One region of the Citrobacter sp. Cm046 genome, then DNA from elsewhere that is predicted to be linked to it. Evidence: predicted binding sites of a transcription regulator. Region 1 holds the regulator's gene; each other region holds the start of a gene.
The links. Region 1 encodes LexA, which represses DNA repair genes until DNA is damaged. Its sites were predicted from a motif close to TNCTGTATGTACATACAGNA; they were not measured.
Positions count from the first base shown of each region.

Region 2: the regulator LexA is predicted to act here: its motif matches at 2,582-2,601, upstream of sbmC (DNA gyrase inhibitor SbmC).
Region 3: the regulator LexA is predicted to act here: its motif matches at 2,507-2,526, upstream of rmuC (DNA recombination protein RmuC).
Region 4: the regulator LexA is predicted to act here: its motif matches at 2,699-2,718, upstream of uvrB (excinuclease ABC subunit UvrB).

Region 1 covers NZ_JAOWGP010000007.1:48,646-54,749, forward strand. Annotated here, with positions in the region: gene plsB (glycerol-3-phosphate 1-O-acyltransferase PlsB) at 1-1,232, opposite strand, end outside; gene OGX98_RS00260 (diacylglycerol kinase) at 1,404-1,772, shown strand; gene lexA (transcriptional repressor LexA) at 1,882-2,490, shown strand; gene dinF (MATE family efflux transporter DinF) at 2,612-3,931, shown strand; gene OGX98_RS00275 (CsbD family protein) at 4,068-4,277, shown strand; gene zur (zinc uptake transcriptional repressor Zur) at 4,318-4,836, opposite strand; gene OGX98_RS00285 (cupin domain-containing protein) at 4,951-5,439, shown strand; gene dusA (tRNA dihydrouridine(20/20a) synthase DusA) at 5,545-6,104, shown strand, end outside.
Region 2 covers NZ_JAOWGP010000032.1:81,511-87,614, reverse strand. Annotated here, with positions in the region: gene OGX98_RS04195 (GHMP family kinase ATP-binding protein) at 1-275, shown strand, start outside; gene OGX98_RS04190 (DUF496 family protein) at 357-692, opposite strand; gene OGX98_RS04185 (FUSC family protein) at 931-1,989, opposite strand; gene sbmC (DNA gyrase inhibitor SbmC) at 2,098-2,565, opposite strand; gene dacD (serine-type D-Ala-D-Ala carboxypeptidase DacD) at 2,690-3,862, opposite strand; gene phsC (thiosulfate reductase cytochrome B subunit) at 4,017-4,784, opposite strand; gene phsB (thiosulfate reductase electron transport protein PhsB) at 4,781-5,359, opposite strand; gene phsA (thiosulfate reductase PhsA) at 5,374-6,104, opposite strand, start outside.
Region 3 covers NZ_JAOWGP010000045.1:45,415-51,518, reverse strand. Annotated here, with positions in the region: gene metE (5-methyltetrahydropteroyltriglutamate--homocysteine S-methyltransferase) at 1-508, shown strand, start outside; gene OGX98_RS20895 (dienelactone hydrolase family protein) at 593-1,402, opposite strand; gene udp (uridine phosphorylase) at 1,669-2,430, shown strand; gene rmuC (DNA recombination protein RmuC) at 2,571-4,001, shown strand; gene ubiE (bifunctional demethylmenaquinone methyltransferase/2-methoxy-6-polyprenyl-1,4-benzoquinol methylase UbiE) at 4,096-4,851, shown strand; gene ubiJ (ubiquinone biosynthesis protein UbiJ) at 4,865-5,470, shown strand; gene ubiB (ubiquinone biosynthesis regulatory protein kinase UbiB) at 5,467-6,104, shown strand, end outside.
Region 4 covers NZ_JAOWGP010000034.1:40,488-46,591, reverse strand. Annotated here, with positions in the region: gene yvcK (uridine diphosphate-N-acetylglucosamine-binding protein YvcK) at 1-513, shown strand, start outside; gene uvrB (excinuclease ABC subunit UvrB) at 604-2,625, opposite strand; gene OGX98_RS05060 (ABC transporter ATP-binding protein) at 3,397-4,119, shown strand; gene bioD (dethiobiotin synthase) at 4,085-4,783, opposite strand; gene bioC (malonyl-ACP O-methyltransferase BioC) at 4,776-5,531, opposite strand; gene bioF (8-amino-7-oxononanoate synthase) at 5,518-6,104, opposite strand, start outside.

The sequences.
Region 1 (6,104 bases):
CGCAGCATCGCCTGAATGGTCATGGACAGCGTGCCGGTTTTCGGGTCGAGCAGACGGCCTGTACGTGAGCGCCCACCTTCGACAAAGTACTCAACCGAGTAGCCACGGCTGAACAGTTCGCCCAGGTATTCGCGGAATACGGTGGAGTAAAGTTTATTGCCCTTAAAGGTGCGGCGAATAAAGAATGCACCCAGACGGCGGAAGATCGGGCCTGCCGGCCAGAAGTTCAGGTTGATTCCAGCTGCAATGTGCGGAGGAACCAAGCCCTGGTGATACAGAACGTACGACAGCAGCATGTAGTCCATATGGCTGCGATGGCATGGCACATAGACGATTTCATGTCCGTCGTGCGCCAACTGGCGCACACGTTCTGCATTATGAACGTTAATCCCCTGGTACAGCCGGTTCCATGTGAACCCCAGAATACGGTCCGTCAGGCGGATCATCTCATAGGAGAAGTTTGCGGCAATTTCTTCCATCAGCGCTATGGCATTTTGCTGCGCTTTTTCGTGGGAGATTTTTTTACTGCGTGCTTCATCTTCTACCGCGCGGGCGATAGCTTTTGAGGCCAACAGCTTATTAAACAGATCCTGGCGGGCAGGAAGACGCGGACCAACTGCAGCTAAACGTTGGCGGGCAAAGTGCATACGCGCCACGCGCGCCAGTTTCTGTGCAATGGTTTTATCTGTGCCGTGTTCGTCAGCCATGCGACGCAGGGACACCGACGGAGAGAAGCGAACAAAACTGTCGCGACCCAGCCACGAAACGGCAAAGAATTTCTGTACGCCATTCAGCATGCGCAGAGGCGGATTCACTTCGCCTTTTTCGCGTCCGGGAGCGCGGCCAAACATCACCGATACCGGCACCATCTGCACATCCAGGTCAGGATTGCTGCGATGAAGGTCGAGATAGTTATGGAACAGCTTGATAGACTCTTCTTTAGGCGTGTAATAAGTGAAGACACGCGGGCCGCCGTGAATAAACACGTAGCGCGGCAGGAGAGTCCCGTCGATTTCCAACGGCTCCAGGGGGTCGGGGAGATCGTGAATCAGGCATTGAGCGCGCAGCGTTAGCAAGTCCGCTTTTGAGTTGTACGGCAAGACGTACATAATGGGACGCGAAGTGTCGAGCCCCAATTCCGGAGCAGGATCCGCCGGAATAGACTTGCTTTTTACCAGCACACTTAATGGTAAATTCAGTAATTTGTAGTAAATTCTTGGCCAGCCGGACATAAACGATGTAAAGCCTCTGGTTAATAATGCAAATGCGCTGCAAGGATATCAGAAAGTTTAGTGAATTTCTGGTGTATCCCGTCATACTTCGCGCTGCTTTGCATCAGCCCTGAAGTAAATAGGGTAACGGTACAATGACATTGACGCTAATAATGTAAAAAGGTTCTTTTGATGGCTAATAATACCACTGGGTTCACTCGAATTATCAAGGCAGCAGGCTATTCGTGGAAAGGTTTTCGTGCCGCATGGATTAATGAAGCGGCGTTTCGCCAGGAAAGTGTTGCCGTACTGCTGGGCGTCGCGATTGCTTGCTGGCTGGATGTTGATGCGATTACCCGTGTGCTGCTGATTGGCTCAGTGATGCTGGTGATGATTGTTGAAATTCTTAATAGCGCTATTGAGGCGGTGGTCGACCGTATCGGCTCTGAGTATCACGAACTCTCTGGCCGGGCGAAAGATATGGGATCGGCGGCGGTACTACTTTCTATTTTTGTTGCCTTGATCACCTGGGGCATCTTGTTGTGGTCGCATTTTCGATAAGCATTCCACAACTTCATAAATCTCCTGTTTTTTGTGCAGTTTGCGGTTCCAAAATCGCCTTTAGCTGTATATACTCACAGCATAACTGTATATACACCCAGGGGGCGGAATGAAAGCGTTAACGGCCAGGCAGCAAGAGGTGTTTGATCTCATTCGGGATCACATCAGCCAGACAGGTATGCCACCGACGCGTGCGGAGATCGCGCAGCGTTTGGGGTTCCGTTCCCCAAACGCAGCTGAAGAACACCTTAAAGCGCTGGCACGTAAAGGTGTGCTGGAAATTGTTTCTGGCGCATCGCGTGGAATTCGTCTGTTGCAGGAAGAAGAAGAGGGATTACCACTTGTCGGCCGTGTTGCGGCGGGTGAGCCTCTTCTGGCACAGCAGCATATTGAAGGCCATTATCAGGTTGATCCTTCACTGTTTAAACCCAGTGCCGATTTTTTACTGCGCGTCAGCGGAATGTCGATGAAAGATATCGGGATTATGGACGGTGATTTACTGGCCGTACATAAAACTCAGGATGTGCGTAATGGCCAGGTGGTTGTTGCACGCATTGACGATGAAGTTACGGTTAAGCGCCTGAAAAAACAGGGCAACAAGGTCGAACTTCTGCCAGAAAACAGCGAATTCAAGCCTATCGTAGTTGACCTGCGCGAGCAAAACTTCACTATTGAAGGGCTGGCGGTCGGCGTCATTCGTAACGGTGAGTGGTTGTAATTAAGTAGGCCGGATAAGGCGTTTACGCCGTCATCCGGCATCACTCTGGTCCGGTAGCGCCACGCTTACCGGGTCTACGAAAAACAATATTATCCATTTAACTCCTTCTCAGGCTTTCTGCATGCCTTTCTTTACCTCTTCCGACAAAGCACTTTGGCTCCTTGCCCTACCGATGATCTTCTCCAATATCACTGTCCCCCTGCTGGGGCTGGTGGACACCGCAGTGATTGGTCATCTGGAGAGTCCGGTCTATCTTGGCGGCGTAGCCGTTGGCGCAACGGCGACCAGTTTTCTCTTTATGCTGTTGCTCTTTTTACGCATGAGCACCACTGGGCTGACGGCCCAGGCATTTGGCGCGAAAGATCCGCAGGCACTGGCTCGCGCGCTGGTGCAACCGTTGCTCCTGGCGCTGGGAGCAGGGGCTGCGATTGCCCTGTTCAGGACGCCAATTATCGATCTGGCGCTGCATATAGTTGGTGGCAGTGAGGCGGTACTGGAGCAAGCCCGGCGCTTCCTTGAAATTCGTTGGCTCAGCGCGCCAGCCTCTCTGGCAAACCTGGTGCTGCTGGGCTGGTTGCTGGGCGTCCAGTATGCCCGTGCGCCGGTTATCCTGCTCATTGTTGGTAATATTCTCAACATTGTGCTCGATTTATGGCTGGTGATGGGCTTGCATATGAACGTGCAAGGCGCTGCACTGGCAACTGTGATTGCCGAATATGCCACATTGCTGATTGGTCTTCTGATGGTGCGCAAGGTTCTCCATTTGCGTGGTGTCTCGCTTGCGATGCTGAAGCTTGCATGGCGCGGCAATTTTCGCCGTCTGCTGGCGCTTAACCGCGACATTATGCTGCGTTCGCTGTTGCTACAACTCTGTTTTGGCGCCATTACGGTACTGGGCGCGCGCCTTGGTGGTGACATCATTGCGGTAAATGCCGTCCTGATGACTCTGCTGACGTTTACAGCTTATGCGCTGGACGGGTTTGCCTACGCCGTCGAAGCTCATTCTGGTCAGGCTTATGGCGCGCGCGATGGCGGTCAGTTACTGGATGTCTGGAGGGCGGCATGTAGGCAGTCGGGTATTGTGGCAATTCTGTTTTCCCTGATATACGCCCTGTTCGGTGAACAGATTATTGCGCTGCTAACCTCTCTGCCCCAGATTCAACTACTGGCCGATCGTTATCTTATCTGGCAGGTGATTTTGCCGCTGGTGGGCGTCTGGTGTTACCTGCTGGACGGCATGTTTATTGGTGCGACGCGAGCGGCAGAAATGCGTAACAGTATGGCCGTCGCTGCCGCGGGATTTGCATTAACGTTATTTGCTTTACCACTGTTGGGAAACCACGGTTTATGGCTGGCGTTAACCGTTTTCCTCGCGCTGCGCGGGCTCTCACTGGCCTTCATCTGGCGGCGTCACTGGCGTAATGGTACCTGGTTCGCCTGACCCAGATGGTTAAAAATTCTGAATAGTTAATAATTCCTGGAATCACTGACTACACTTAATCTCACGTCCAGCGAAAACATAACATGTCTGGATATAGCACTCTCGCTATTCACAACCTAACGATGAGGACTTGATGATGAATAAAGACGAAGTCGGCGGTAACTGGAAGCAGTTCAAAGGTAAAGTGAAAGAGCAATGGGGCAAACTGACCGATGATGATATGACGGTCATTGAAGGTAAACGCGACCAACTGGTGGGTAAAGTCCAGGAACGTTACGGTTACGCGAAAGATCAGGCGGAGAAAGAAGTTAAAGATTGGGAAAAACGCAACGATTACCGCTGGTAATTAATCCCTCCCTCCTGAGAGTACAAGGATGTACGCTCTTTTATCGCCCAACTTTCTTCTTCACCTGAATCGTATGATCATGCTGACAGTCGCCTGGATGGCGGCACGATTCAACTTCCACACATGCCGGACAGAGGCCGTGGGCTTCAATCACGTTATGACGTAGTGCAAAGCCCATCCTGGCGGCCAATGTATGCATGATGTCTTCCACGCCTTCAGCACACTCTTCTTTAACCACACCACAGCGGTCACAAATGAACATTGCTGAGCTGTGGGTCGGCTGATCGAACAGATGACAAAGCACGTAGCTGTTGGTGGATTCCACCTTGTGCACGAAACCTTGTTCAAGCAGAAAATCGAGAGCGCGATAAACGGTAGGCGGTTTGGCCTGTGGTTCGGTTTCCCGTAACAGATCAAGCAGATCATAAGCGCTAATCGCGCCTTGTTGCAGGCTCATCAGGCGCAGCACTTCGAGGCGTTGTGGTGTCAGCCGCACGTTACGTTGCGCACAGAGTTTTTCAGCCTGGGCCAATAACTCCTGCGTGGTGGTTTTTTCCATTTGACGCCTCGATTTGCATGGAAGGTTAATCCCTTACTTTATCATATTCTGCTCAAAACACCGAGATCCCCACCGTGTGCTATACCTGACGCATCGCAATACTGGAAAATAAAAATGAAAAGACCTGATTGTATTCGCCACTGGCGTGAAGTAGAGGGAGCTGATGACTCCACTTATCCTGGCAGCAATGAACTTTTTTCTATTGGCGCACCGCTTGCCCGCAAGCTGGGATTAGGGCGGCTCGGTATTCATCATGAACGACTGCCACCAGGACGTCGTACTTCATATCCTCATGCAGAAAGTGATGAAGAAGAATTTATCTATGTGCTGGAAGGTTACCCTGAGGCCTGGATTAATGGCTATTTATGGAAACTGGAGCCCGGCGACAGCGTGGGCTTTCCAGCAGGAACCGGCGTGTGTCACACCTTTATCAATAACACCAGTGAAGAGGTGCGTCTGTTAGTGGTGGGTGAAGCAAACAAAAAGTTTAATCGTATCTATTACCCCCTCAATCCGGTCTATGCTGCAACGCGCGAGGATCGCTGGGTTGATCATCCCCCGCAATTTTTTGGCCCGCATGACGGGAAACCGGGACGGAAATAGCCTTGTCTCGGCAGGGGCGTGAGTTCCCGCGACGATGTGGCTCACTATCGTAACGGTCTATGCTATAGTAGCGCCCCTTTTTAACCGGATGCTTAATTATTCGCCATGCTGCCTGAATCTCAGCCTACTGCTTTTCCTGCTCATCGTTTTTCTATCGCGCCGATGCTCGACTGGACGGACAGACACTGCCGCTACTTTTTGCGCTTACTGTCCAGCCAAACGTTGCTCTATACGGAGATGGTGACCACCGGGGCAATTATTCATGGGAAAGGCGACTATCTGGCGTATAGCGAAGAGGAGCATCCGGTCGCGCTCCAGTTAGGGGGGAGCGACCCGGCAGCGCTGGCGCAATGCGCGAAGCTGGCTGAAGAACGTGGCTACAACGAAATTAACCTCAATGTGGGCTGCCCTTCCGATCGTGTCCAGAATGGCATGTTCGGTGCCTGTTTGATGGGGAACGCACAGCTGGTTGCCGATTGCGTCAAAGCGATGCGTGATGTGGTGTCAATTCCGGTAACGATCAAAACTCGTATCGGCATTGATGACCAGGACAGCTACGAATTCCTGTGTGATTTCATCAATACGGTCTCCGGTAAAGGCGAGTGTGAGATGTTTATCATCCACGCGCGTAAGGCCTGGCTTTCCGGGCTAAGCCCGAAAGAAAA
Region 2 (6,104 bases), on a different contig from region 1:
CATACAGGATGGGCGAAGCGGCAACACTAAGCGCAATCGCCAGTCAGTTGTTGTTGCCAAAACCCGATTTCGACTCACTATTGGCGCTGGTAGAAGAATGTGATTTATACGGAGTGAATGTCGCGCACAGCGGCAGCGTTGTCGGCCTGATGCTGGACAGAAAACGTCACGATGTTGATTATATCAAATGGATGCTGGGGCAGAAGAAGCTGACAAGGCACTGGCCGGAACAGCATTTGCTAAGGATGGTAACTGGCGGGGTCGAGTTACAATAAGGGCCGCACCGCAGCCCTTATCATTATATACCTGTCATACTTCAATTTTGCCTGAAACCTGAAGGTTCAGGGTATAAAACGTTACTCTGCTTTCGCTTCGCCGTTTTTCACTTCGCCCATGGCTTTCAGCTTTTTAGAGATATCGCGACGCTCTTTTGAGATCTCAGCGTTTTTGATGATGTAATCATCCACGCGATCTTCGTAGTCACTTTTCATGCTGGCAATAATGCCCTGGATCGCTTCGACGCTCATGCCCGGCTTGATGTAGTCACTCAGGTTGTCCAGCAGCAGAACGCGTTTCTGGTTGTCACGGATCTTTTTCTCAACGTCCTGGATTTCACGTTGCAGTTTGTTCTTACGACGGAACAGACGAACAAATTCCAGCACGTCCTGGAAAGAAGGCTTGGTAGTTTCCATTTTTACACCCCTGATAATGTGAGATTCGGATTCGTTTAAACAACGGCTAAAGTGGGTCAACATTACTTTCATGCCCGCCATACTTCAAGTTGCATATGCATTGACAATACATGGTTGAAACCTGAATTATCGAGGGTAAAGCCATTGCAGTTAACAATGGTTTTAGCCTTTTTCAGTATCATACCCTTAATCCTTGCTGAATCGAAGCAGCAGGATAATCAATCCCCTCATCTGCTCTTTATTTGCGCAAAGCGCGACAGATTAAATGTGAGAGCAACTCCAGTTGTCGTGCCATTTCCATGTTCAGCCAGACATAGCCGTGAATGGGAGTCTCAGCGACATTATCGCCTTTATGCTCATCAATGAGCTTACGCAGCTCCGCTACGGTATCGTTGAGTTTTTCCGTATTGGCAAGCACTGGCTGCGGATTACCTTCATACAGAGCATGAGTTATCGTCAGTAATGCCTGTTGAGTTCTGAGCTGTGTTTCACGCAGTGTATGCGCATTCAGCATCACAAAGTGGCTGGTACGCGTTGCCCAAAGCGCATTAATTTGCAACTCGAGCATGCAAACCAGATTACGGTTAACAGTTTGAATAGCCTCAAATATAGACTTTTGGATATGCGTTTCTTTGCTGGCAGGGACGATGAGCCCGCGCATTTTGACAACGTCACTCAACAACTGCTGTAAATGTTTCTCCAGACGGGGTTGTTCGAGCAGGTTAGGCGACAGAGCAGCCTGGTACACACGATTATACCCTGTAACACAATGCGCAAGTTGAATACGCCAGTGTATAAAAGCGCGTTGTGGCCAGATGCCGGTAAACAGCATCGCCAGTAGCGACCCCAGGATAACGTCACCACCACGCCAGAGTGCCGTATTCATATCGCCAGCAGGAGCTCCCACGACAACGGCAAGCGTAATGCCAATCAGCAGAGCCTGATAGGGCTTTTTGCCTAGAGCCAACCAGCCGCAGAGAAACATCGCCACCGCACACCATATCAACATTAACGGTAGTGAAAAGAGTTCCAGCCGCAGAGCCACCAGCCCCAGCACAGAGCCCAGAATCGTCCCACCAATGCGCTCAAAAGCCCTGGGAACCACATTACCCCAAAATGAAATAGGCCCCATGATCACGACCAGCGTGATTAGAGGCCATGTACCTTCAGGGATGTTCAGCAGCCGGACCAGCAGAAAAGTGAGAAGAAACGCCAGCGCAATGCGAATACCATGCACAACACGATAATGACGATACAAACGAATTTCAAAAGGACTCAGCGACTTATCTGCACGCACTCATGCACTCCGTCAGGGAATAGCAAAGAACGGAATTGTACCTGCTTTTTCAGTGAAAATATCACTGTAATGGTCAGGACTTTCATCCTGATTTACACAAAAAAACAGTTACTTCGACTGCACTGGCACATACATTTCAATGTCCCAGTAACCATCTTCCGTACCATTGTTCATATAAATTTCAAAACAAGGTCTGGCCGATATCTGATACGTTGAGTCCTGCAACAGGAGATTAAAAAACTGATACCACGGTGTCGCAAAATCATGATTCTCAACGCGTGCAACGGCAACTGCATATTCACCACCCGCCAGTTCAGTCAGAGTCACTCCTTCACTGTTTTGTGGGATCACGAAACTATCAGGGACGGAAACTACAGTATCACAGCGGAGTTTATCTGCCGGAACAACGTCCGGGTTGTCGTAATAGACGGCAATCCATTCCAGCGGTGCGATATTCTTACTATCGACCCACATCATTAACTGCTCAAATCCCTGCTTTACCGTTTGTTCCCACGGTCCCACCATGTGAAAGCCGGCAATCCTGCGTTTTTCTACCTGCCTGATCTCATACTTCATATAGCCTCCATAATTACACTGTATTTATATACAGTATAATTATTGCTTATTACGACAACAAGGAAACAGTGTTCATTATGTGAGCAGATTCGCACTCTTGCCAGTCAGAACCACAAGCAATTAATTACACTTTATGGTGAAAATAATCGCTCAGACGAGAAAACATGCCGCCTTCGCCAACTGACTCCAGCGTCATCAGCGGCCAGTGTGCCACGAGCTGATCTCGGTCATAGAGTTCAATCTCACCCACGCGTTGATGCGCAGCAATAGGGGCAACCAGTTCTTTCTTATCAAGCACATACTTTGCTTTAATGTTTTGAACTTCCGTTTTCGGCAGTGCCATCCAGAAATCCTGCTCAGTACCCAGGCTAATTTTTTCTTTATCGCCATACCAAATCCGCTCAACACCTACCTGCTTACCGCTACGCAAAATCTGCACTGTGTCGAAGTTTTGCTGTCCCCATAGCAACAGTTTGCGCGCCTGATCTTCGCGCCCTTTCGCACTCTCAGCGCCCATGACAACAGCAATCAAACGGCGCTGTCCATCAACAGCAGATGCGATTAGATTAAATCCGGCACCAGACGTGTGCCCCGTTTTCAACCCATCGACATTCATCGTCTTATCCCACAACAATCCGTTACGGTTCTGCTGCGTGATGCCATTCCATGTAAGGCTTTTCTCACTATACATATGGTAAAAATCAGGCTCTCCATGAATGATTGCCCGGGATAGCACGGCCAGATCGTAAGCAGAACTGTGCTGACCTGGCGCATCCAGTCCGTGTACCGTTTCGAAATGCGTGTCCTGAAGCTTTAGCTTTTTCACATAGCTGTTCATCATGTCGACAAACTGTGGCTGTCCACCGGCAATGTAATCAGCCAACGCGACACAGGCATCATTACCAGAATCGACAATTAAGCCGCGGCTTAAATCACGCACTGAAACACGATCGCCTTCTTTCAGGAACATTAATGATGAGCCCACGAATACCGGATTATCTTTTGCCCAGGCATCTCGTCCAACGGTAACAATATCGGTCGGGCTGATGCGGTGGCTGTCGATTGCGCGATCAACAACATAACCTGTCATCAGTTTGGTGAGGCTGGCGGGATTGCGCTGCTGGTGTTCATTACCTGCGGTAAGAATTTGGCCCGTGGTGTAATCCATAAGCACCCACGCCCCGGCATTTATGGCTGGAGGCTGGGGAGCAAAACTGGTGACATCCGCCGCAAAGGCGGACGAAAAACTCATCGCGAACAGAGAAGCGGCAACAAACAAACGGCATTTCAACAGCATGTCCTCAGGAATAGGAGAAATAGCCGTTCTTTTTACGGAAGTTTAGTCGAATAAACAGGGATAAATTGCAAGAAAATGTGACATAAAGCACATTTTCTTGCAAGGTGATATGGGTGTTAAATGTACGTATCGTGCGCGATGCGTACTAGATTAATTACCCTTTACGTGGCTGCGCTTCTGTGTGATGACTACGATGACGATGATAGCCATCAATCATGCTACGAAATATTTGTGTCGGCGTGTCGCCTAATGTGCACAGGTAAATATGTGCACAAATAAACAGAATGCCAACAATCGCTAACGCCATATGCAGCACTAACATTACCGGACCTGCTCCGATAACCTGCGGGTAAAGACACAGCAAACCGGTGATGATTAATAACGGAACCAGCGCATACATAATGGCCAGATATGCCAGTTGTTGCAGAGGGTTAAATTTATTATCCGCCGTAGCCGCAAAGGGATGCGCTTCGCCTTTCATGATCCCATACAGATAAAAGCGCGTTTGCAGCAAGCAGCGCGAAATCAGCCCGTTAAATTTCACACGGTAGTGACAGCCATTACCGCTGGTTGCGTTTATCAGCACAAAGCCAACCCAGAAGGCGAGCAATGCAAAGCCACACCAGGTATGCACCTGCACCATTAAGGCCACAGGGCCGACAGAAAAGTGACCAAATAAGCCGCTCAGCAGAAGCAGGATGAATAACAGTGCATTCCCCCAGTGCCAACGACGGACTGCTAACGAATAGAGGTAGTCACGATGCTCTTCTCCGCCTGCCGTTTTGGGTGCCAGCATCCGACGCAACAGTGCATGTGCGATCAGGCCAATAATCATCATCAGAATGATAACACCTGCATAAATGAGCCACAGCGGCCAGTAATCCGGCGCATAATTAAGCTCTGCTCCCCAGATAGCATTCATACTTTCCCCTCCTGATGGATCTCTTTACGTCGATAAAGACTCACCTCGCCACTTCGTTTTTCCTGCTGGCGATAAACCGCTTTTTGATTAATCCAGTGCTGAATTTCCGGGTCATCGCGGCGGCCAAATTTCAGCGCATCCGTCGGACAAACAGAAACACATGCTGGTGATTGTCCGGCATCCAGGCGGGTATCCGAGCAGAAGTTACATTTGTCAGCGATTCCTGTTTGCGGGTTAAGGTAGCGCACATGGAACGGACAAGCGGCGACACAATAGTCGCAGCCAATACAACGCGATTTGTCGACTTGTACAATGCCATTCTCATCACGGTAAGACGCGCCGGTCGGGCAGACGCTGACACAAGGCGCATCTTCACAATGCTGGCAGGAGACTCGCACAAACTGAAAATGAGACAGAACCTGAGGCTCATTTTCCGGTGAACGGATCTGCACCTGCAGCCGGCTGTAACCCTCGGGTACATCATTAAGTACTTTGCAGGCAACCGTACACGCCTGACAGCCAATACAGCGTTTCTCGTCATGCAGCATGACATAGGGGTTTGTTGAATGATTCATGATGTTCTCCTTTCTCATGCCCGACTCAGCGTAACGCCAGCAGTGTGAACCACCGTCCCGGAAACCGGACTGGTCACATGCGGAAGTAAATTACCGCAGTGAATACCATGCGTTGTCGCAGCCGTCCTGGCCCCGGCCTTGGCGCCAAATCCCATATAGACGAACAGCGTATCGGGTCGAATACCAGCTGTTACCAGCGCCTTACCTTTCTCTTTACCCGTCGCGTTTTCCAGCCAGATGTCGTCCCCGCTTTTGATCCCTTTTTCTTGTGCTGTTTTCGGGTGTATCCATACTGCGTTATCCCACATCAGCTCACTAAGCAGAGGAACATATTGCGTCGCACCGTTTGTGTGAACCGCCACTTTGCCCTGGATAAAATAGAGTTCGTTATCCCCCTTAAGCGCAAAATTACGGGCTCGCGGGCTACCGTAGCCGGGTAGTAATGTCTCCAGCTCTTCGGAATAAAGTTCGATTTTTCCTGACGGGGATTTGAATCGGAGTTGCTCGCCGTAAGTGCCGTCGCTGTCAACTGCTACCGCAGCGGGATACTGTGCCGTAAACTGGCGTACCATTTCAGGTTCGCGCAATAACAATGGGATGCCCCATTCGCGGTATCCCTTCTGGCGCAGTTCAGCAGATAAAGCATGGTCGCCATTCAGTTGATATAACTGCCGTGTTTGCATATCTTGCCACGGATAAAATTGTCCCAGCCCTAACTGTTCTCCCAGCTCTTTCCAGATCTGCC
Region 3 (6,104 bases), on a different contig from region 1:
CGCGGATCTGGAAGCCGCTGGCATTGGCATCATCCAGATTGACGAACCGGCATTGCGCGAAGGTCTGCCACTGCGTCGCAGCGACTGGGCAGCATACCTGGAGTGGGGCGTGGAAGCTTTCCGCATTAATGCTGCGGTGGCGAAGGACGAAACCCAAATCCACACTCATATGTGTTATTGCGAGTTTAACGACATCATGGATTCGATTGCGGCGCTGGACGCAGACGTGATCACTATTGAAACCTCACGTTCTGACATGGAGCTGCTGGAGTCATTCGAAGAATTTGACTATCCGAATGAAATCGGACCGGGCGTGTACGACATCCACTCACCGAACGTTCCAAGTGTCGAGTGGATTGAAGCCCTGCTGAAGAAAGCTGAGCAACGTATCCCCGCAGAGCGTCTATGGGTGAACCCGGACTGTGGTCTGAAAACCCGCGGCTGGCCGGAAACCCGTGCCGCACTGGCAAACATGGTCAAAGCCGCGCAGAACCTGCGTCAGGCGTAAGATTAAAAACGGAGGCGCAAGCCTCTGTTCTGATGAGATGTTTTGTAAGCCGGGTAAGGCGTAGCCACTACCCGGCAAAATACGTTATTTCTTCCCGCCATAAAGTGCGAACCACTCCAGCATTCTTTGCCAGCCGTCTTTTGCAGACTCTTCGTGATAGCTCGGGCGATAATCGGCGTTAAACGCGTGTCCGGCATCGGGATAGACCACGATTTCCGCTTTGGCATTCGCGGCGCGCAGTGCCTGACGCATCGTTTCGATAGTCTCTTGTGGAATGCTGTAGTCCTGACCGCCGTAAAGCCCCAATACCGGTGCATTCAGGTCGGTAGCGATATCGACAGGGTGTTTAGGTGAGTTCAGGGTTTTGTCGCCAATCAGTTTTCCGTACCACGCCACAGCCGCTTTGAGCTGTGGATTGTGAGCGGCATACAGCCAGGCGATACGACCGCCCCAGCAAAAACCGGTGATCATCAGTTGATGTGCATCACCGCCGTTGCGGGAGGCCCAACTGGCAACGTGGTCCAGATCGGCCAGCACCTGGGAGTCAGGCACTTTAGCTACCAGGCCACTCAGTAGCGTAGGGATATCTGCAAAATCATTTGGATCGCCCTCGCGAAAATAGAGTTCCGGGGCGATAGCCAGATACCCTTCCAGCGCAAGTCGGCGGCAAACATCACGGATATGTTCATGAATGCCAAATATTTCCTGCACGACGATGACTACGGGCAGCAGGCCATCAGTCTGTTTTGGCCGCGCGTGATACGCCGGCATATCATCGCCTTGAGAAGGTATTGACGTTACACCTGCGATAATCGCGTTATCCGGTGTGTGAACTGTTGTTGATGCGGGTGGGGATGCAGCAGGTGCAAAGCCAGATTGTCGTATTGTTGTCATGGTATTCTCCGTACCCTTAAATAATCAGCAAAAAAGCGCATTGTTAACTATAGACACATGCAACGAATCACATTGCCTTAAACGGTCTATCTTTTGTGCAAGGCTTCCCGATGATGAGTAGTTAATGTGATGCGTGTCACTTTTTAACGGTAAATTAATGCAATTGATTTACATCATGGTGATGACTGTCACGAAAATATGTTTATGCCTTCGGTAAAGTGTCTTTTTGCTTCTTCTGACAAAACCGATTCACAGAGGAGTTTTTTATGTCTAAGTCTGATGTTTTTCATCTCGGCCTCACTAAGAACGATTTACAAGGGGCCCAGCTCGCTATCGTCCCTGGCGACCCGGAGCGTGTGGAAAAGATCGCCGCGCTGATGGATAAGCCGGTCAAGCTGGCATCTCATCGCGAATTCACTACCTGGCGTGCAGAACTGGATGGTAAAGCAGTGATCGTCTGCTCCACCGGTATCGGCGGCCCATCTACTTCTATCGCTGTAGAAGAACTGGCTCAACTGGGCATTCGTACCTTCCTGCGTATCGGCACTACTGGTGCTATTCAGCCGCATATCAATGTTGGTGATGTGCTGGTAACCACGGCATCAGTTCGCCTGGACGGTGCAAGCCTGCACTTTGCGCCAATGGAATTCCCGGCTGTTGCGGACTTCGAATGCACCACCGCGCTGGTTGAAGCTGCGAAATCTATCGGTGCAACTACTCACGTGGGCGTTACTGCCTCTTCTGATACCTTCTACCCAGGCCAGGAGCGTTACGACACCTTCTCTGGTCGTGTGGTGAGCCGTTTCAAAGGTTCTATGGAAGAGTGGCAGTCCATGGGCGTTATGAACTATGAAATGGAATCCGCTACGCTGCTGACTATGTGCGCAAGTCAGGGTCTGCGTGCAGGTATGGTTGCTGGTGTTATCGTCAACCGTACTCAGCAAGAGATCCCGAATGCAGAAACCATGAAGCAAACGGAAAGCCACGCGGTGAAAATCGTGGTAGAAGCAGCGCGTCGCCTGCTGTAATACACCCTTCTTTGTAAAAAGGCCGACGTGTTCGGCCTTTTTATTTTGCGTAGTGCCTCGCAGGAAATTCCTTTTAAACTGGACGTTTATACAGCACAATTCTATTTTGTGCAGGTAAGTCGTTGCTGTAAGGGGGCGTTGTGGATATTTCAATTATGATGAGTGCTGTGGTGGCGTTGGCTGCAGGGCTGCTTGTGGGTTGGCTGGCGACCAAAGCGCGTGCCGATCAGATCCGAGCAGATCTCATCGAAGAACGGCGTGAGTTGGATATTGCGCTGAGCGCCGCCCGGCAACAGCTTTCGCAGGAAGCCCACTGGCGAGAAGAGTGTGAGCTACTCAATAACGAGTTACGCAGCTTACACAGCATCAACACCTCTCTGGAAGCCGATCTCCGGGAAGTCACCACCCGTCTGGAAGCGACGCAGCAACACGCTGAAGATAAAATTCGCCAGATGATCAACAGTGAACAGCGTCTGAGCGAGCAGTTCGAAAACCTTGCGAACCGTATTTTTGAGCACAGCAACCGCCGCGTTGACGAGCAAAACCGGCAAAGCCTGAATAGTTTGCTTACGCCATTGCGTGAACAGCTGGACGGTTTTCGCCGTCAGGTTCAGGATAGCTTTGGTAAAGAGGCGCAGGAAAGGCACACTCTGGCGCACGAAATTCGTAATCTCCAGCAATTGAACGCGCAGATGGCGCAGGAAGCCGTTAACCTGACGCGGGCGTTGAAAGGGGATAACAAGACCCAGGGGAACTGGGGAGAAGTGGTGCTCACGCGAGTGCTGGAGGCTTCCGGTCTGCGTGAAGGCTATGAATATGAAACCCAGGTTAGTATTGAAAATGACGCGCGTTCACGGATGCAACCGGATGTTATTGTCAGACTGCCACAGGGAAAAGACGTGGTTATCGACGCTAAAATGACGCTGGTCGCCTACGAGCGCTATTTTAATGCAGAAGATGACTACACCCGGGAGAGCGCGTTGCAGGAGCATATTGCCTCTGTGCGTAACCATATTCGTCTGTTGGGACGCAAAGATTACCAACAGCTCCCAGGGTTACGCACGCTTGATTATGTACTGATGTTTATTCCCGTTGAACCTGCTTTTTTGCTTGCGCTGGACAGACAGCCCGAACTGATAACCGAAGCACTCAAAAATAACATTATGCTGGTTAGCCCTACTACGTTGTTGGTGGCATTGCGCACTATCGCGAATCTGTGGCGTTATGAACACCAGAGCCGTAACGCGCAGCAGATTGCAGATCGGGCCAGCAAGCTTTATGACAAAATGCGGTTGTTTATCGATGATATGTCGGCGATCGGCCAGAGTCTGGACAAAGCGCAGGACAACTACCGACAGGCGATGAAAAAACTCTCCTCAGGGCGTGGAAACGTCCTGTCGCAGGCAGAAGCGTTTCGTGGATTAGGTGTAGAAATTAAGCGCGAGATTAATCCTGAACTGGCTGAACAAGCCACAACTCAGGATGAAGAATACCGCTTACGCTCGGTCCCGGAGGCGCAGCTGGATGAGGCTTATCCCGATAATGCGGCGGCAAATCAGCAATCGAACTAGCCCGTTTGGGGTAGTTGAACCCGGCAGAAGGGTAGGGCAAATTGGCCCAATCTGTTACACTTCTCGAACATTTTATTGATGAGTAGGCACTGAGATGGTGGAAGATTCACAAGAAACGACGCACTTTGGCTTTCAGACCGTCGCTAAAGAGCAGAAAGCTGACATGGTGGCCCACGTTTTTCATTCTGTGGCGTCTAAATATGACGTTATGAATGATTTAATGTCATTTGGCATTCATCGTTTGTGGAAGCGCTTCACCATTGACTGTAGTGGCGTGCGTCGCGGACAAACCGTTCTGGATTTGGCGGGTGGTACGGGAGATCTGACGGCGAAATTTTCTCGCATGGTTGGTGAAACCGGTCAAGTCGTCCTGGCGGATATCAATGACTCAATGCTCAAAATGGGTCGCGAAAAGCTGCGCAATATCGGTGTGATTGGTAACGTCGAGTATGTCCAGGCAAATGCTGAGGCACTGCCTTTCCCTGACAATACCTTCGACTGCATCACGATTTCGTTTGGTCTGCGTAACGTAACGGAAAAAGAGAAAGCATTACGATCCATGTATCGGGTATTGAAGCCCGGTGGACGCTTGCTGGTGCTGGAGTTTTCCAAACCGATTATCGAACCTCTGAGCAAAGCGTATGATGCTTACTCTTTCCATATTCTGCCACGTATTGGTTCAATGGTGGCCAACGATGCAGAAAGCTACCGTTATTTGGCGGAGTCCATCCGCATGCATCCCGATCAGGACACCTTAAAAGCGATGATGCAAGATGCCGGGTTTGAAAGCGTGGATTACTACAACCTGACAGCAGGTGTGGTTGCGCTGCACCGTGGCTATAAGTTCTGACAGGAGATCGGGGATGCCTTTAAAACCCTTAGTGACCGCAGGAGTTGAAAACCTACTCAACACCTTTCTGTACCGTTCGCCTGCGCTGAAATCAGCCCGAACGCGTCTGCAGAGCAAGGTGCTGCGTATGGATCTCAAAGGATTTTCGACACCGTTAGTCCTGGTGTTTAGTGAGCGCCAGGTCGATGTGCTGGGGGCCTGGGAAGGCGAAGCCGATTGCACCGTGATCACACATGCCAGCGTTTTACCGAAATTACGCGACCGGCAGCAACTCACAACCCTTATTCGTAGCGGCGAGCTGGAAGTTCAGGGCGATATTCAGGTGGTACAGAACTTTGTCGCTCTGGCTGACCTTGCAGAGTTTGATCCTGCTGAACTGTTAGCGCCCTATACCGGCGATATCGTCGCGGAAGGGGTCAGCAAAGCCCTGCGTGGTGGGGCGAAGTTTCTGTGTCACACCATGCAACGTCAGCAGCGTTACGTTGCCGAAGCGATCACTGAAGAGTGGCGTATGGCTCCTGGTCCGCTTGAGGTTGCATGGTTCGCGGAAGAAACGGCAGCCGTTGAGCGTGCGGTTGAATCTCTGGCCAAACGGCTGGAAAAACTGGAGGTCAAATGACGCCAGGTGAAGTACGGCGCCTTTATTTCATCATTCGCACTTTTTTAAGCTACGGTCTTGATGAACTCATCCCCAAAATGCGTATTACGCTGCCGCTTCGGTTGTGGCGTTACACCTTGTTCTGGATGCCTAATCGGCATAAAGAAAAGCCACTGGGTGAGAGACTGAGACTGGCGTTGCAAGAATTGGGGCCAGTGTGGATCAAGTTTGGTCAAATGCTCTCCACCCGTCGTGACCTTTTCCCTCCGCATATCGCCGATCAACTGGCACTGTTGCAGGATCGTGTTGCCCCCTTTGATGGACAAAGAGCAAAACAGCAAATTGAAGAAGCAATGGGTGGGTTACCCGTTGAGGCATGGTTTGATGATTTTGAGATCCAGCCACTGGCATCTGCGTCCATTGCACAGGTACACACGGCCCGACTGAAATCGAATGGTAAAGAGGTCGTGATCAAGGTTATTCGCCCGGACATTCTGCCGGTTATCAAAGCGGATTTAAAACTGATCTATCGCCTTGCCCGTTGGGTTCCTCGCTTGCTGCCTGACGGTCGCCGTTTGCGGCCGACGGAAGTGGTTCGCGAATATGAGAAGACATTAATTGATGAGTTGAATTTGCTGCGTGAATCGGCGAATGC
Region 4 (6,104 bases), on a different contig from region 1:
GAGCTGCCGGTGGATCTTATGGCTATCGACGATCAGGGACATGAGGTCTATGGCGAAGTGAATATTGATCAGCTCACTATTCCCCCTCAGGAGTTGATGCTTTCGCCAAAGGTCCCGGCCACGCGGGAAGCGATTGAAGCTATCGCGGAAGCGGATTTGATTCTGATAGGACCGGGCAGCTTTTACACCAGCCTGATGCCGATCCTGCTGCTCGATGAACTGGCGCAGGCATTGCGTCGCACTCCGGCACCGATGGTTTATATTGGCAATCTGGGGCGTGAATTAAGCCTGCCAGCCGCCAGCCTGACGCTCAGAGATAAGCTGGCAATCATCGAACAGTACGTCGGGAAGAAGGTCATTGATGCGGTAATTGTGGGGCCGAAGGTGGATGTTTCAGCCGTTACTGACCGCATTGTGATTCAGGACGTGCTGGAAGCCAGCGATATTCCTTATCGCCACGACCGCCAGCTATTGCACACCGCGCTGGAAAAAGTAGTACAGGCTTTAGGCTGAGCGAATTTGCCTGATGACGCTTATCAGGCCTACACCGACCTTGACGTTTGTAGGCCGGATAAGGGATTTACCCCGCCATCCGGCAACGCGTTAAGACGCCGCAATAAACAGCTCGCGAAGCTGATGCAACTGGTCACGGATCTGTGCTGCCTCTTCGAACTCCAGGTTCTGCGCATGCTGCATCATCAGCCCTTCCAGCTCATGGATTTTCTGCTGCAGCGCCTTCGGCGTCATATCCAGCTCAACTACCTCGGACTTCGCCCCGGCGCGAGACTTCCCTCTGCCTTTGGCTTTTGTTTTGGCAATATTCTGACCCAACGCCAGAATATCGACCACTTTCTTGTTCAGTCCCTGAGGAGTAATACCGTGCTCTTCGTTGTACTGCTGCTGCTTCTCGCGACGACGTTCGGTTTCACTAATCGCCTTCGCCATCGAGGCGGTAATTTTATCGCCGTAGAGGATCGCTTTTCCGTTGATGTTACGTGCCGCACGACCAATGGTCTGGATAAGCGATCGCTCAGAACGCAGGAACCCTTCTTTATCTGCGTCCAGAATCGCCACCAGAGAGACCTCAGGCATGTCCAGGCCCTCACGTAACAGGTTGATGCCGACTAACACGTCAAACTCGCCCAGGCGCAGGTCACGGATGATTTCCATCCGCTCCACGGTGTCGATGTCCGAGTGCAGATAGCGCACTCGCTCGCCGTGCTCTTCGAGGTATTCCGTGAGATCTTCCGCCATCCGTTTGGTCAGCGTCGTGACCAGTACGCGCTCATTAATCGCCGCGCGGATACGAATTTCAGAGAGCAGATCGTCGACCTGCGTCGCTACCGGACGCACCTCAATAACCGGATCCAACAGACCGGTTGGTCGTACGACCTGATCGACCACTTCATCACCGGATTTCTCCAGTTCATAATTACCTGGTGTCGCAGACACATAGATGGTTTGCGGCGCCAGTGCTTCAAACTCTTCAAACTTCAGTGGGCGGTTATCCAGCGCAGACGGCAGACGGAAACCGTACTCAACCAGCGTCTCTTTTCGCGCCCGGTCGCCGCGATACATCCCGCCAATTTGCGGAATGGTGACGTGGGACTCATCCACTACCAACAGACCGTCGGCTGGCAGGTAATCAAACAACGTCGGCGGCGGCTCGCCTGGCCCTCGCCCGGACAAATAACGGGAATAGTTTTCAATGCCAGAGCAGTATCCCAGTTCGTTCATCATTTCCAGATCGAACTGCGTACGCTGGCTTAAGCGCTGTTCTTCCAGTAGTTTGTTGTTCGCCAGCAGGTTTTTACGTCTTTCGGCCAGCTCGACTTTAATGTCTTCCATGGCCTGCACAATGCGTTCGCGAGGCGTCACGTAGTGTGTTTTAGGATAGATGGTGTAGCGCGGTATGGTTGATTCAACCTGCCCGGTCAGCGGGTCAAACAGTGACAGACGCTCAACTTCTTCATCAAACAGCTCCACGCGCAGCGCAATATCGTCAGACTCAGCCGGGAAGATGTCGATCACTTCACCGCGCACACGGAAAGTACCGCGCTGGAATGCCTGATCGTTACGGGTATATTGCAACTCCGCCAGACGGCGCAGAATGGCCCGCTGATCGATAATCATCCCCACCGTCAGGTGCAGCATCATTTTCAGATACAAGTCCGGGTCACCCAAACCATAGATCGCGGAAACCGAGGCCACGACCACCACATCCCGACGCTCCAGCAGCGCCTTGGTCGCCGACAGTCGCATCTGCTCAATATGCTCGTTTACCGACGCATCTTTCTCGATAAACGTATCAGAACTCGGCACATACGCTTCCGGCTGATAATAGTCGTAGTAGGAGACAAAATACTCAACCGCATTATCCGGAAAGAACTCTTTCATCTCACCATATAGCTGGGCTGCCAGCGTCTTGTTAGGCGCCAGCACCATTGTGGGACGCTGTAAGTCAGCTATCACGTTGGCAATGGTGAATGTTTTTCCCGACCCCGTTACGCCCAGCAGCGTTTGATGCGCAAGCCCATCCTCCAGCCCTTCTTCCAGGCGACGAATCGCCTCAGGCTGATCGCCAGAGGGTTTAAAAGCGGAATTCAGTTTGAACGGTTTACTCATGAGCAGCTACCTGAAGCAATGGGCGGGCAGGTGTGTAATTTTACTCGCAGTCGTACATTTTGCCAGTAAAATATACTGGATGAAAAAACAGTAACGCGCCAGAATATATCTGTTACGCCATCAGAAAGCCCGTCACTGTGGACGAAAATTTTGGCGCTGACGAGATAAAACACCAGTAAAAATGTGTTATCCCCAGACCAATGACTTTTTTAACATTTGTCAAGCTACCGGATGAAAGTTTTGTGGCAACGCATGACACTTCTGCGACAGCCATTGATTTTATCTAACAATTTGTATTTAAATGACTATTCTCTCGAGACGTCTTTCGCACCAATTTAGTCGCAAGCCGCGTCTTCTCTCGCTTACATTGTGTTTTCTAACTCTAATGCACAAGGTTATCCACAGGAATAGTGGATAACTGCCTCCAGCCCGTACTGACTGCCGCCTGGCGAAAACACATCTATGGTCTTTTCTGGGGTAATAAAAAAAAATTATCGCTAATTTTTGATATTTATCAGCTAACGAAGCGACCTGCAGCAGCCGAGATCTTGCTCGCATTTTCATCATTTTGCTATCTGCACCACTATGACGCTCACAAGCACTGGCAATGTGCACCCTGGTGCAGGAAATCATCTCTGTGCTTTGTCATTTGATGTACGCAAATCGCTTATCACACTGTTTATCTCCCAGGTTCCTCTTCTGGCAAGAGATTTGCACTTTTCTACCCACTCCCTGCTCGTGGGGTGGATAACATCATGATGGAGAAAATCTATGCTAAGTCTTCGCGCAGTGAATCACTATTACGGTAATCAGCACACGCTATGGGATGTGGATCTCGACCTGATGCCCGGTAAGTGTACTGGCGTGCTGGGACTGCCAGGAATGGGAAAAACCACACTGGTGAATTGCATCACCGGTAATTTACCTATCGAAAGTGGCACCATGTTCTGGCATCAGGCCGGTGCGCCACCGCGCGATCTGCGTCCAATCCCCGCGGCCAGTCGCATCGCGCTGGGTATTGGCTACGTTTCACAAGAGCGGCGTATTTTTTCGCAGTTGACGGTAGAAGAGAATCTGCATATTGCGCGTAAGGCAGTTGGCGAAAGCGAGGCAATGAGCAGCAGCGATATTTACCGCCTCTTCCCACAGTTGTACGTTCTGCGTCGCAGCAAAGGGGCGATATTGTCAGATGACAATCAGTACCAGCTGGCACTCGCCAGCGCTCTGGTCACGCGCCCACGTCTGCTGATCCTCGATGAACCGACGCGGGGGACGGGCCAAGCGTATATCCACAAGCTGGGAAATTTGATCGTGCGGCTGAGCCAGGAGCTGGGCATCGCGATTATGCTTGCGGAGCAAAGTTTGCCATTCATTCGCCGGGTCGCCGACTGCTATTGCCTGTTGCATCGCGGGCGCAATGTCGCACAGGGAGCGATGACACAACTCAACGATCCGCTTCTCAACGACTGGGGGACGCCAGAGATAAAACGCTAAGATCGATATATTGCCCTGTCGATACCCGCAGCGGATCTTCCGCCAGCCATGGGATCTCTCCCAGCAACGGTGCCGGGAGAGAACGCGTCAGCGTCGCCATATATTCAGCGTGACGTTTACCCGGCGGCATCACGTCATTAGCGACCCATCCGGCAAGCGTCAGGCCAGCCTGCAGCACCGCCTGCGCGGTCAGGATGGCGTGGTTGATACAACCAAGCTTCACGCCAACGACCAGAATGACCGGCAATTGCTCCGTTTGTACCCAGTCAGCAAAACTCAGCGTCGGCGAAAGCGGTGTAAACCATCCACCAGCCCCTTCCACCAGCACCCAGTCAGCCTGCTCTTCAAGCGCACGTAAACCGGCAGACATCACCGGGGCCAAAATCGGTCTTCCTTCGTCAGCGCTGATAATATGTGGCGAAGTGGGTTCAGCGAAGGTATACGGATTAATATCCACATACTCTATCTCCAGCGTACTGTTGCGCTGCAGCGCCAGAGCATCACTGTTACGCAGGCCATCAGCGGTCATTTCACTCCCCGAAGCCACTGGCTTATACCCGACTGCCCGGTACCCCCTCTCTGCGGCTGCCTGTAACAGTGCGCAGCTGGCGACGGTTTTACCTACCTCGGTGTCCGTCCCGGTGACAAAATACGTTTTAGTCACGTTGAATCACTCCCAAAAAAAGATGATACGTCAGCGGATATCTCCCCTGCTGACAGGGCCAGGCTAACTGTAACTGGTGTAGCTGTGAGCGGGTCAGCACACGCTGTTCACGACCTTCATGCAAATGCGTTGCTCCGATACCTTTGAGCGAACGCATCGCGCTCAGCGCGTCGTCAAACCATAACGTCACGGCATGGGTGTGGTAGCCAGCATCCCAGCCATGCAGGGCATTTTTAAGTTGCTCCACAGACAAAAAATTATTGGCATGCGCCCGGTTATCTACAGCCTGCCATGCCTGACGCAACTCCGGCATGGAGCCGTGTACCAGCGTACTAAAAGCCACCGTCCCACCAGGGCGTACAACCCGGTAAAGCTCGCTTAACGCGCTGCGTAAATCACCACACCACTGCACAGCCAGGTTGCTCCAGGCCAGGTCGAAGGTCGCTGTATCCTGCGGAATGGCTTCGATATCCGCCATCAGATAGTGATGGGCAACATTTTGTCGTTGCGCCTCCGCCAGCATCTGAGGCGAAAGATCCAGGGCGGTGACATCACACCCCCGCTCCCGCCAGTAAAGACTCATGCGTCCGGGTCCACAACCGGCGTCCAGTACATGTGCATATTCACGACCCGCCAGTAGCGCCAGTAACGCATCAGCGCTCTGGCGCTGTAACCCGGCGTGTTGTTCATAATAGGTAGCAGCACGTCCGAACGCAGCCGCAATGGCTTGCTTATTAACCAGCGCCATGCAATACCTCCAGCAAACGATCGATATCCTGGGTTTCATGTGCCTGCGTCAGCGTCAGTCGCAGTCTGGCTGTACCGGCGGGTACGGTGGGAGGACGGATTGCTGTCACCCAACATCCCTGCTGGCGCAGGGCATCGGCCAGCCGTAAGGCTTTATGGTTATCACCAACGATCAGCGGCTGAATGGCGCTGTCTGAACTCACCAGTTTTAAATCTGGGGTATCCACACCTGCCCGAAAACGTTGAATTAGCATCGCCAGCTTTGCTCTCCGCTCATCACCTTCACGACTGCGGATCACTGCCAGCGCAGCACGCAACGCCTGAGCTTGAGCCGGAGGCATACTGGTGCTGTAGATCAAGTGACGGGCAAACTGCAGCAGATAATCGGCTACACTGTCAGAGCAGAGAATTGCCGCACCGCTGACGCCAAACCCTTTCCCGAACGTCACTACCAACAGCTCAGGCTTAACCTGATGCCGCCAACACGAACCGCGCCCTTCTTCACCGGTCACGCCAATGCCGTGCGCATCATCCACCAACAGCCAGCCATTATGCTGTTGCGCCGCCGCGTGGA